DNA from 3 places in the Bradyrhizobium sp. USDA 3240 genome. Region 3 is predicted to be linked to each of the others. Evidence: predicted binding sites of a transcription regulator. Region 3 holds the regulator's gene; each other region holds the start of a gene.
The links. Region 3 encodes PhoB, which activates phosphate uptake and scavenging genes when phosphate is short. Its sites were predicted from a motif close to TGTCATNNANCTGTCAT; they were not measured.
Positions count from the first base shown of each region.

Region 1: a site for PhoB is predicted at 1,687-1,703, ahead of ACVIGA_RS06690 (UDP-2,3-diacylglucosamine diphosphatase). Genes of this name have one in related genera too.
Region 2: a site for PhoB is predicted at 1,524-1,540, ahead of ACVIGA_RS22145 (alkaline phosphatase D family protein). Genes of this name have one in related genera too.

Region 1 covers NZ_JBSSGD010000002.1:1,251,999-1,255,272, forward strand. Annotated here, with positions in the region: gene ACVIGA_RS06685 (glycosyltransferase family 4 protein) at 1-854, opposite strand, end outside; gene ACVIGA_RS06690 (UDP-2,3-diacylglucosamine diphosphatase) at 851-1,663, opposite strand; gene thiD (bifunctional hydroxymethylpyrimidine kinase/phosphomethylpyrimidine kinase) at 2,104-2,901, opposite strand; gene ACVIGA_RS06700 (Lrp/AsnC ligand binding domain-containing protein) at 3,095-3,274, shown strand, end outside.
Region 2 covers NZ_JBSSGD010000002.1:4,535,944-4,539,217, forward strand. Annotated here, with positions in the region: gene ACVIGA_RS22145 (alkaline phosphatase D family protein) at 1-1,460, opposite strand, end outside; gene ACVIGA_RS22150 (TAXI family TRAP transporter solute-binding subunit) at 1,816-3,222, opposite strand.
Region 3 covers NZ_JBSSGD010000002.1:3,504,743-3,508,016, forward strand. Annotated here, with positions in the region: gene ACVIGA_RS17310 (IS110 family transposase) at 1-261, opposite strand, end outside; partial or broken gene ACVIGA_RS17315 (IS30 family transposase) at 548-1,537, shown strand; gene phoB (phosphate regulon transcriptional regulator PhoB) at 1,592-2,302, opposite strand; gene phoU (phosphate signaling complex protein PhoU) at 2,433-3,149, opposite strand; gene pstB (phosphate ABC transporter ATP-binding protein PstB) at 3,161-3,274, opposite strand, start outside.

The sequences.
Region 1 (3,274 bases), 2.3 Mb from region 3:
GGCGCCGCGCCGATCACGTCGCGGGGGCCGGTGACCGGAAAAGCGGCAACCGGCAGGCCGCTGGCCAGCGCTTCGAGCAGCACCAGACCGAACGTATCGGTGCGGCTGGGGAAAACGAACACATCGGCTGCGGCATAGATTTCAGCCAATTCTTCCCCATGGCGGGCGCCGAGGAAGACGGTCTCCGGATATTTCCGCTCCAGCGCCGCCCGCGCCGGGCCGTCGCCGACCACGATTTTGGTGCCGGGCAGGTCGAGATCGAGGAACGCCTCGAGGTTTTTCTCCACCGCCACCCGGCCGACGCTGAGATAGACCGGCTGCGGCAGGCAGAGGTCCACGTCGCGCGGGTGGAACAGCGCGGTGTCGACGCCGCGCGACCATAGCACCACGTTGCGGAAGCCGCGCTGGCGCAATTCGGCGGCCAGCGCCGGGGTCGCGGCCATCACTGCCCGGCTCGGCCGATGGAACCAGCGCAGCGCGCGCCACACCCAGGCCTCGGGGACCGGCGTCCGTGCCGAGACGTATTCGGGAAAGCGGGTGTGGAAGCTTGTCGTGAACGGCAGGCCCTGCTTGCGGCAATAGCGGCGGACCGACAGCCCGATCGGGCCTTCGGTCGCAATATGGATGCTGTCGGGCTTGGCGGCCTCGATCAGGCTTGCGACCTTGGCCTGGTACGGCAGCGCCAGCCGGAGGTCGCGATAGCTCGGCATCGCGAAGGTACGGAACTCGTCCGGCGTCAGGAAGCTCACCTCGACGCCGAGCGATTTCGCCGCCTGTGCCATCATGGTCAGCGTGCGGACAACCCCGTTGACCTGGGGATGCCACGCATCGGTCGCGACCAGGATATGCGTCATGCAGCGCGTGCCGTCACTCGCGGAACTGGCGCGATCCGGCGTACCGGGTCGGTCCAGGTGATGATCTCGAAATGGCCGTCCTCATGCTCGGCGAGCGCCGTGCAGCTCTCGACCCAGTCGCCGCAATTCATGTAGCGGATGCCCTGCTCGTCATGAATCGTCGCGTAGTGGATGTGGCCGCAGATCACGCCGTCGCAGCCGTGACGCCGCGCTTCGCCTGCAAGCGTCGCCTCGAATGCGCCGATATAGTTCACCGCCTTCTTGACCTTCAGCTTGGCCCATTGCGACAGCGACCAGTACGGCACGCCGAACATCTTGCGGAAGAAGTTGACGAAGCGGTTCATCTGGATCGCGAAGTCGTAGGCCTTGTCGCCGAGGTGGGCGAGCCAGCGCGCGTTCTGCACCACGAGATCGAAGATGTCGCCGTGGATCACGAGGTAGCGCTTGCCGTCGGCGCCGGTGTGAACGGTGTTCTCCACCACGTCGATGCCGCCGAAATGCGTGCCGTAATATTTGCGCAGGAACTCGTCGTGGTTGCCCGGGACGTAGATCACCTTGGCGCCCTTGCGCGCCTTGCGCAGCATCTTCTGCACGAAATCATTATGGGTCTGCGGCCAGTGCCAGTTCGACTTCAGCGCCCAGCCGTCGACGATATCACCAACGAGGTAGATCGTGTCGGCATCGTGGGAGCGGAGGAAGTCCAGCAGGCGGTCGGCTTGCGAACCGCGGGCTCCGAGATGGACATCGGAGATAAACAAAGTGCGAAAGCGCCGCTCGGGGCTTTCTTCACTCAAGGAGTCACTTCCCATGCCTGTGCACCTAACAGATTCCTGTGACAAGGCGATGACGACCCTCGCGACCCAAGGCCTCACTAACAGTTAACGAGAATCAGCCGCACGCCCCCTTCCCTGCGGATAACAGCGGCGTGCGACAATCTGGCGACATGGGTGGACGAAGCTGTGCGGAATAGGCGTTGAAATGCACAGGAACGCCGATCCACCGTCATTGCGAGCGAAGCGAAGCAATCCATAGCGCCGCAAGCGGGGAAGTGGATTGCTTCGTCGCTATCGCTCCTCGCAATGACGGGCTTCCTCTTCGATGAACGAAGACTACTTAGCCCGGATGGAGCGCAGCGCAATCCGGGGTCTTGCGTCCACGGATGATCTGGTCCCGGATTTCGCGGAGCCTGTCATCGGGCGCGCATTCGCGCGACCCGCTGGCTCCATCCGGGCTACGCAGCGGCCGCGCTTCAATAATATTTATGGAAGTGATGCACCGGCCCGTGGCCATGTCCGACGGCGAAGCGATCGGCGGCGGCGATCGCTTCCGTGATCCAGGCCTTGGCGTTGCGCACGGCGGTCTCCAGGCCTTCGCCTTTCGCGAGTCCGGCTGCGATCGCCGATGACAGCGAGCAGCCGGTGCCGTGCGTGTTGGCAGTTTCAATGCGCGGCGCCGCGAGCGCGATGCTGCGCTCGCGATCGATCAGATAGTCGATGCTCTCGGCGCCGTGCCCATGGCCGCCCTTGACCAGCACCGCGCGACATCCCATCGCCAGCAATTGCCTGCCCTGTCGCGCGACGTCGGCCTCGCTTGAGGCGACCGGCTCGTTCAGCAGCGCCGCCGTTTCCGGCAGGTTCGGCGTGATCAGCGAGGCCAGCGGAAACAGCATGGTCTTCAGCGCATCGATCGCCTCGGCAGCGAGCAGCCGATCGCCCGAAGTTGCCACCATCACCGGGTCGAGCACGATGTGGCGCGGCGCCCAGCGTTTCAGCCCGTCGGCGATCGCCACGATCGTCTCGGCCTGCGCCACCATGCCGATCTTCACCGCGCCGACGTCGAGGTCGGAGAACACCGCATCGATCTGGGCCGTGACGAACGAAGCGGGCACCGGATGGATGCCGCTGACGCCGGTGGTGTTCTGCGCGGTCAGCGCCGTGATCGCGGAGGCGCCGTACACCCCGAACGCGGCAAAGCTCTTGAGGTCGGCCTGGATGCCCGCCCCGCCCGAGGAATCCGAGCCGGCGATGGTGAGCGCGACCGGCGTCATTGCGCGGCACCGGCGGTTGGGACGAATGAGACCGTTGCGAACAGGATCATGGCCTGTCCTAGCCCGGCCGCCCATCGGCAGCAAGTTCGCCTGACTTTACCGCAAGTTGGCCTTGTTGCCCGCTTGCCTTGCCCCCTTGCCTTGGCGGCCGGTTTTTGGCCTATAGTCGCGGAAATCCCCGGAGACGACTTTGATGGTTCCTTTCTTCGTCCAGATCAAATGCAAGCTCGGCCAGTCCTACACCGTCGCCAACGCGCTGGCGGAAGCCGAGATTGCGTCCGAGATCTATTCCACCGCGGGCAATTACGATCTGCTGGTCAAGTTCTACGTCGACCACGACACCGACATCGGCCATTTCATCAACGAGAAGGTT
Region 2 (3,274 bases), 1.0 Mb from region 3:
CCGAAGAACTGCATGCCGGCCGACGGCGGCAGGTTCTGGTTGGCTTCGCCCGGCGCCTTGACGAACTTCACCTCGGGTCCAAACGTGTTGTCGAGCTCGTTCGGACCGAACGTGCCGGCGTGCAGCGGGCCCGAGACGAATTCCCAGAATGGATCGAACTCCTGGAACTGGGCCTTGTTCGGGTTGTAGTAGTGCGCGGCCGCATAGTGCACGTCGGCGGTCAGCCACACCGTGTTGGCAATGCCGGCGGTCTTGATGAAGCGCAGGATGTCGGCGATCTCGAGCTCGCGGCCGCGCGCCGGTCCGTCGCCCTGCGCGAAGGCTTCCGAGCCCTTCTTGTTGGCGGCATCGTCATAGACGATCAGCGACAGCGGCATATCGGAGGCGATCACCTTCCAGGTGGCGCGCGAGTTGAGCAGCGCGCGCTTCAGCCAGGCCATCTGATCCGGACCGATGAAATAGGCATCGGGGCCGTAGGTCTCCTGCAGGTTCGGACCGTTGGGGCCGCGATAGCTGCGCTCGTCGAGCATGAACACGTCGAGATGCGGGCCGTAGCTCAGCGTGCGATAAACGCGGCCCGGCTCGACGATGCTCTCGCGCATCGGATACATCTCGTGGAAGGCTTTCGCCGCGCGCGCAGCGAGCACGTTGACGTCGCGCTCCTTGTAGGCCGCCGGCAGCTGCTTCGACAGCGACCAGTTGTTGGTCACCTCGTGATCGTCCCACTGCACGAAGATCGGCACCTCGGCATTGAAGGAGCGCAGATTGCTGTCGAGGAAATTGTATTTATGCGCCGCGCGATACTCGTCGAGCGTCTCGGCGACCTTGGCCTTCTCCGGGATCGTGATGTTCTTCCAGATCTTGCCATCGGGCTGCTTCTGCTCGGCGGTGACGACGCCGTCGGCATAGATGGTGTCGCCGGAATGCAGGAAGAAATCCGGGGCGTGCTTCTTCATCGCGGCGAAGGTGATCATGCCGCCGTCGTCGGGGTTGATGCCCCAGCCCTGGCCGGCGACGTCGCCGCCCCACACGAAGGAGACATCGCGGCGGTCGCTCGGCGCGGTGCGGAAGCGGCCGAGCACCGGCTCGCCGACAACATCGACATGGGCGAGGTCGCGGAAGCGGACGCGATAGAAGATGTCCTGGCCGGAGGGCAGGTTCTCCAGCAGCATCTTGGCGGTGAAGTCGCTCTCCGGCAGCGCCGTGATCGGCGGCAGCGCGCGGGCATTCCTGAACGAATCTGTCGTCGCGACCTCGACCATCATCTGCGAAGGACGGTCCGCACGCGCCCATACCACGCCGCCGTCGACGCCGACATCGCCGGACTGCACGCCATGGGTGATCACCGGGCGGTCGGCCGCGCGCGACAGATAGGGCATCGCGATCACGCCGGCGCCGGCCGCAGCAGCGGTCGAGAGAAAGCGGCGGCGGGTCAGATTTCGCGAGAACCGGATCGTCATGGGGAGCCTCCTCAGGTCACAGCGACAATGCGCCGCGGTCGAGCACAGACCTAGAAAAATTCCATGACGGAGAGATTACAGGGGGGATGGAGAGCGGATCGTCAGAGAGACCGCGTCCTTCGTAAGGTGAGCACATGCGTCAGGCTCCCTCCCCCTTGTGGGGGAGGGTTGGGGAGAGGGGTAAGCCCCGGGCGGTGACGCCAGAGACGAAATGACACTCGCGCAATCGCAGCGACGTTCTCGGGATCAAACTTGAACGGAGCAAGCGGCACCCCCCTCCCTGACCCTCCCCCACAAGGGGGGAGGGAACGGAGAGAGTTCGTTCGCCGATGGCGTAGTCGTGCAGTATGGAGACCTACGCCGTGCCCGCGGCCCTGAACTGGCTCGCAGTCCGCTGCAAGTTCTGCGGCATGCTGAGCAGCAGCGCCTTGCGGTCGGCGACGGCGTTGTGGAACTGCTCGAGCGCGATGTTGAACGCGGTCAGCGTGCCTTCCTCGATGGCGCCGTGCTCGAAACAGTCCAGCGTGTGGCGCAGGATGTCGTCGGCTTCCGCCTGCAACTGGTCGAGCTCGTCGGTCGAATCGCTCTGCCGCGCGGTCTTCAGCATCTCCAGCAGGCGTTCGCGCTGCGAGGTGTTGGTGTTGCGTTCGTCCTGCTTGAGATAACCGGCGAACCATGCACCGGCCGAGCCCATCGCCGAGAACGCCATCAGGCTCCACCAGATGTAATCGCTGTAGCGGTCGAGGAAGGTCTTTTCCTCGCCGTCGACGAAGGCGGCCGCGCCGGGATGCACCGGGATGGTGGCGTCCTTGTCGGTATCGGGCGTCTCGATCTTGGCGGCAAGTGGGAAATCGTTCTTGAGCGACTGCCGGATCGCGAACAATTGCCGGGTGAAGGCCGCGACCGTTGCGTCCGACAGGCCCTTTCGCGCCACGATATGGTGCGAGAAGCTGATCGTCTTCACCTCGTCGTCGGGCCGGTCGGCCGAGCCGAGCGAGCCGGCGGGAATTTCCGCGGCCTCATAGGCCGGATGGTTCTGCGCGATCGCCTCGGACGCATCGATCGGCAGGAAGGTGGGCTCGCCGCCGTCCTTGGTCGACGCCGTGATCGCATCGATCGTGAGCTTACTGTTGGCCGGACCGACAGCGAGATAGGCATCGGCCTTCAGGTTCTTGATGGCTTCGACCGCCTCATTGGCCGGGAATTGCACGATCTCGACCTTCATCGGATCGACGCCGTATTGCGTGAGGATCAGCTTCAGCAGATTGACGTTGGCCGGCGTGCGGCCGACGACGCCGATCTTGCGGCCGGCAAGCTGTGCGATCTTGGTGATCTTCGCGGCCTTGCGGCCCTTGCCCTTGGCTGCGGGCGGCACCCACATCACCACGACATTCTTGCGCAGGACCGCGACCGCCTGCGCATTCTTCGGCACATCGAGATCGCCGCGGATGATGGCGAGGTCGGCCTTGCCGTCGGCCAGCGTCTGCGCGCTGGCGCTGGCGCCGTCGGTCTGCACCGGTCTCAGTTTGACCTGGGTGTGCTGCTGGTTGTTGAAGGCCTGCGCCAGCGCCTGTACGACCCTGAGGTCATCGCTGCTTGCCGGGCCGACCGCGATCCGCAGCGTCACCGGACGCACCGCGAAATAATAACCGGCGATCGTCGCGCCGACGATGGCGAGCGCGCCCGCGATCAAGACGAACATCAGCCGTCGCTTTGCGGAGCGCAGCGGCTTGGGCGATATGCTGGCGGAGCAGTCTGTCATCGATCTCGCAAACAATCGTCGGGGCTCAATCTCGCAAAACTACCAACGCGCA
Region 3 (3,274 bases):
AGCCCGTGCAAAGTCGCGGGCACGGGCCGGGTTGATCCGTGCGAACTGGATCCCGGCCTGACGTAGCGCCTCGCGAAGCGCGAGGTCATAGATACCCGTCGCCTCGAAGACGACCAGCGCATCGCATTGCCAACGCGCCACCTGCTGTGTGATGGCCTGTGTCGCGTTGGCAATGCGCCTCGGCACGCCGTCAGCCTCATCAAAGATATCGAGGTGTTTTTTGGAGATGTCGATTCCGACGTAACGAAGAGCTATGATCACGGTGCCTGTCCCTGTGATGCGAGGTCTGTTGGCGCAGCCTCGTGCAACTGTTCAGGTTTGTAGATGGAACGGGCGGGAGACCGAGCCGGCTCACGGCGTCAAGCGCCAAGGACCCAACGGCTTCCCGCCCACCCCATCATGACAGACTTCCAAGACACAGGGACCCATAACCACGAATGGGTGTTGTTAGAAAGCCGTCTAGCCGCGTGCCGATTGCGACGGCCGCGGCGTATGGGTCCCCTGAGTTCACAAACGAAGTGCAACACTTCCTTGAGGAGGTGTTGCCATGGGGCGGACTTACAAGCAGCTCTCTCTGGACGACCGATGCGAGATTGCCTGTCTATCGGCCAATGGCAGCTCGGTCCGGCAAATCGCGGCAGCTCTGGATCGCTCGCCATCAACAATCTCTCGGGAACTGAGCCGTAATCGGAGCGTTCAGGCTGGCTACAAGCCAAATTATGCCCAGCAACAGATGCGAGCGCGGCGCTGGACGGGCGGACGCCTCGAACGGGAGCCCGTCCTGCGCCGCGCGGTGTTGCAACGCCTTCGCCGAGGTTGGTCGCCGGAGCAGATCGCCGGCCGGCTGGCCCGCGAGTGCGGGCACAAGGTGATCTCCCACGAGACCATCTACCGCTTCATCTATGGCCAACTCAGGCGCACCACGAACTTCAACTGGCGACGCTACCTGCCGCGCGCCAAGAGCAAGCGCGGCCTCCGCGGCAAGCGAGGCGGCAGCCCCGCAAGCTTCATCGAAGGCCGTGTTTCCCTGGCAAATCGGCCCCTTGAGGTTGCCGACCGTAGCGTCGCCGGGCATTGGGAGGCCGATTTGATGATGTTCTCGAAGTACGGTCAGGCCGTGCTGACCGTGCATGAGCGCACCTCTCGCCTGCTGCTCGGCATCCGCCTTGCCAGCAAGGTTGCGCGCGGTGTCGCACGCCATCTCGTCCGCTTCTTCGCTGCCCTTCCACAAGAGCTGCGCCAGACCGTCACCTTCGACAACGGCACCGAGTTTGCCGGTCACCTGGCGCTACATCGCCTCTCGATCGAGACCTTCTTCTGCGATCCCCACGCGCCCTGGCAGAAGGGTGGTATCGAGAACGCCATCGGCAGGATGCGCCGCTTCATCCCTCGCAAAACGGATCTCGTAACCCTCTCGACCGCCAGATTCCGCCAGTTCATCGCCACCTACAACAACACCCCACGCAAATCCCTTGACTACCGCACGCCTGCGGAGTCCTTTGCCGATCAAGTGTTGCACTTCGAGTGTGAATCCACCTCCCGGCTTTCGCCGGGACGACGGCGTGTTGCGGTCTATGATCACTGCACAGCCTTACGGCTGCGGCTCGGCCTTCGCGAAGCGGTCGTCGAGCGCGTAGCCGGCACCGCGCACGGTGCGGATCGGATCCTGCTCGCGGCCCGGATTGAGCAGCTTGCGCAGGCGGCCGATATGCACGTCGACGGTACGCTCATCGATGTAGATGTCGCGGCCCCAGACGCTGTCGAGCAGCTGTTCGCGGCTGAACACGCGGCCGGGATGCTCGAGGAAGAATTCGAGCAGCCGGTACTCGGTCGGACCGAGATCGATCGGACGTCCCGAGCGCGCCACGCGGCGCTTTTCGCGGTCGAGCTCGATGTCGCCATAGGTCAGCACGGTCGCAAGCCGTTCCGGGCTCGCACGGCGCAGCAGGCCCTTCACCCGCGCCAGCAGTTCCGGCACCGAGAACGGCTTGACGATGTAGTCGTCGGCGCCGGTGGCAAGCCCGCGCACGCGCTCGCTCTCCTCGCCGCGCGCGGTCAGCATGATGATCGGAAGCTGCTTGGTCTCGGGCCGCGCCCGCAGGCGGCGGCACAGCTCGATGCCGGACAGGCCCGGCAGCATCCAGTCCAGTACCACGAGGTCGGGAACGCGCTCCTTCAGGCGGGTGTCGGCATCGTCGCCGCGCCCCACCGTCTCGACATCGTAGCCTTCCGCATCGAGGTTGTAGCGCAACAGTGTCGTCAGCGCTTCCTCGTCTTCGACTACCAGAATGCGTGCGCTCATCGGTTTAAGTTCTCTCTCTGTGATGATCCGTTGCCCAGACGCAAACCGAAACGCTTACTTTCCTGAGCACAACCCCCGCGGAAACGACTTGTCGTGAAGACAATCCGGCTCCGCGCCTGCGGATCATGTCCTAGGTACCCGGCACCGTGGTGGCAAAGTTGGTCATGTCGCCCTTCGGGCGCTTGTCGGTGATCTGCTGGCCCTCGATCATGTAGAACACCGTCTCGGCGATGTTGGTGGCGTGATCGCCGATCCGCTCGATGTTCTTGGCGCAGAACATCAGATGGATACAGAACGAGATGTTGCGCGGATCCTCCATCATGTAGGTCAAGAGCTCGCGGAACAGCGAGGTGCAGATCGCATCGACCTCCTCGTCGCCCTTCCAGACGTTCATCGCCGCCGGCAGATCGTGCGCGGCATAGGCGTCGAGCACCGACTTGACCTGCGACAGCACGAGGTCGGTCATGTGCTCCAGGCCGCGGATCAGCTTCAGCGGCTGGAAATCGCTCTCCAGCGCCGCGACGCGCTTGCCCATGTTCTTGGCGAGGTCGCCGATCCGCTCGAGGTCGGTGGCGACGCGCATCGCGCTGACGATTTCGCGCAGGTCGATTGCCATCGGCTGGCGGCGGGCGATCGTCAGCACCGCGCGCTCTTCGATGACGCGTTGCAGATTGTCGATTTCGATGTCGGCGGCGACCACGCGCTTGCCGAGCGCGACGTCGCGACGGATCAGCGCGTCGACCGACTCGGTGATCATCCGCTCGACGAGGCCGCCCATCTCGGCGACCAGGCGAGTCAACTCCTGCAGGTCGCTGTCGAATGCCTTGGCGGTATGTTCAGAAGCCATCTTGTATCTCCTCAGCCGAACCGGCCGGTGATGTAATCCTGAGTCCGTCGATCGCTCGGCGAGGTGAATATCTTGTTGGTGTCGTCGAACTCGATCAGCTCGCCGAGATACATGAAGGCGGTCTT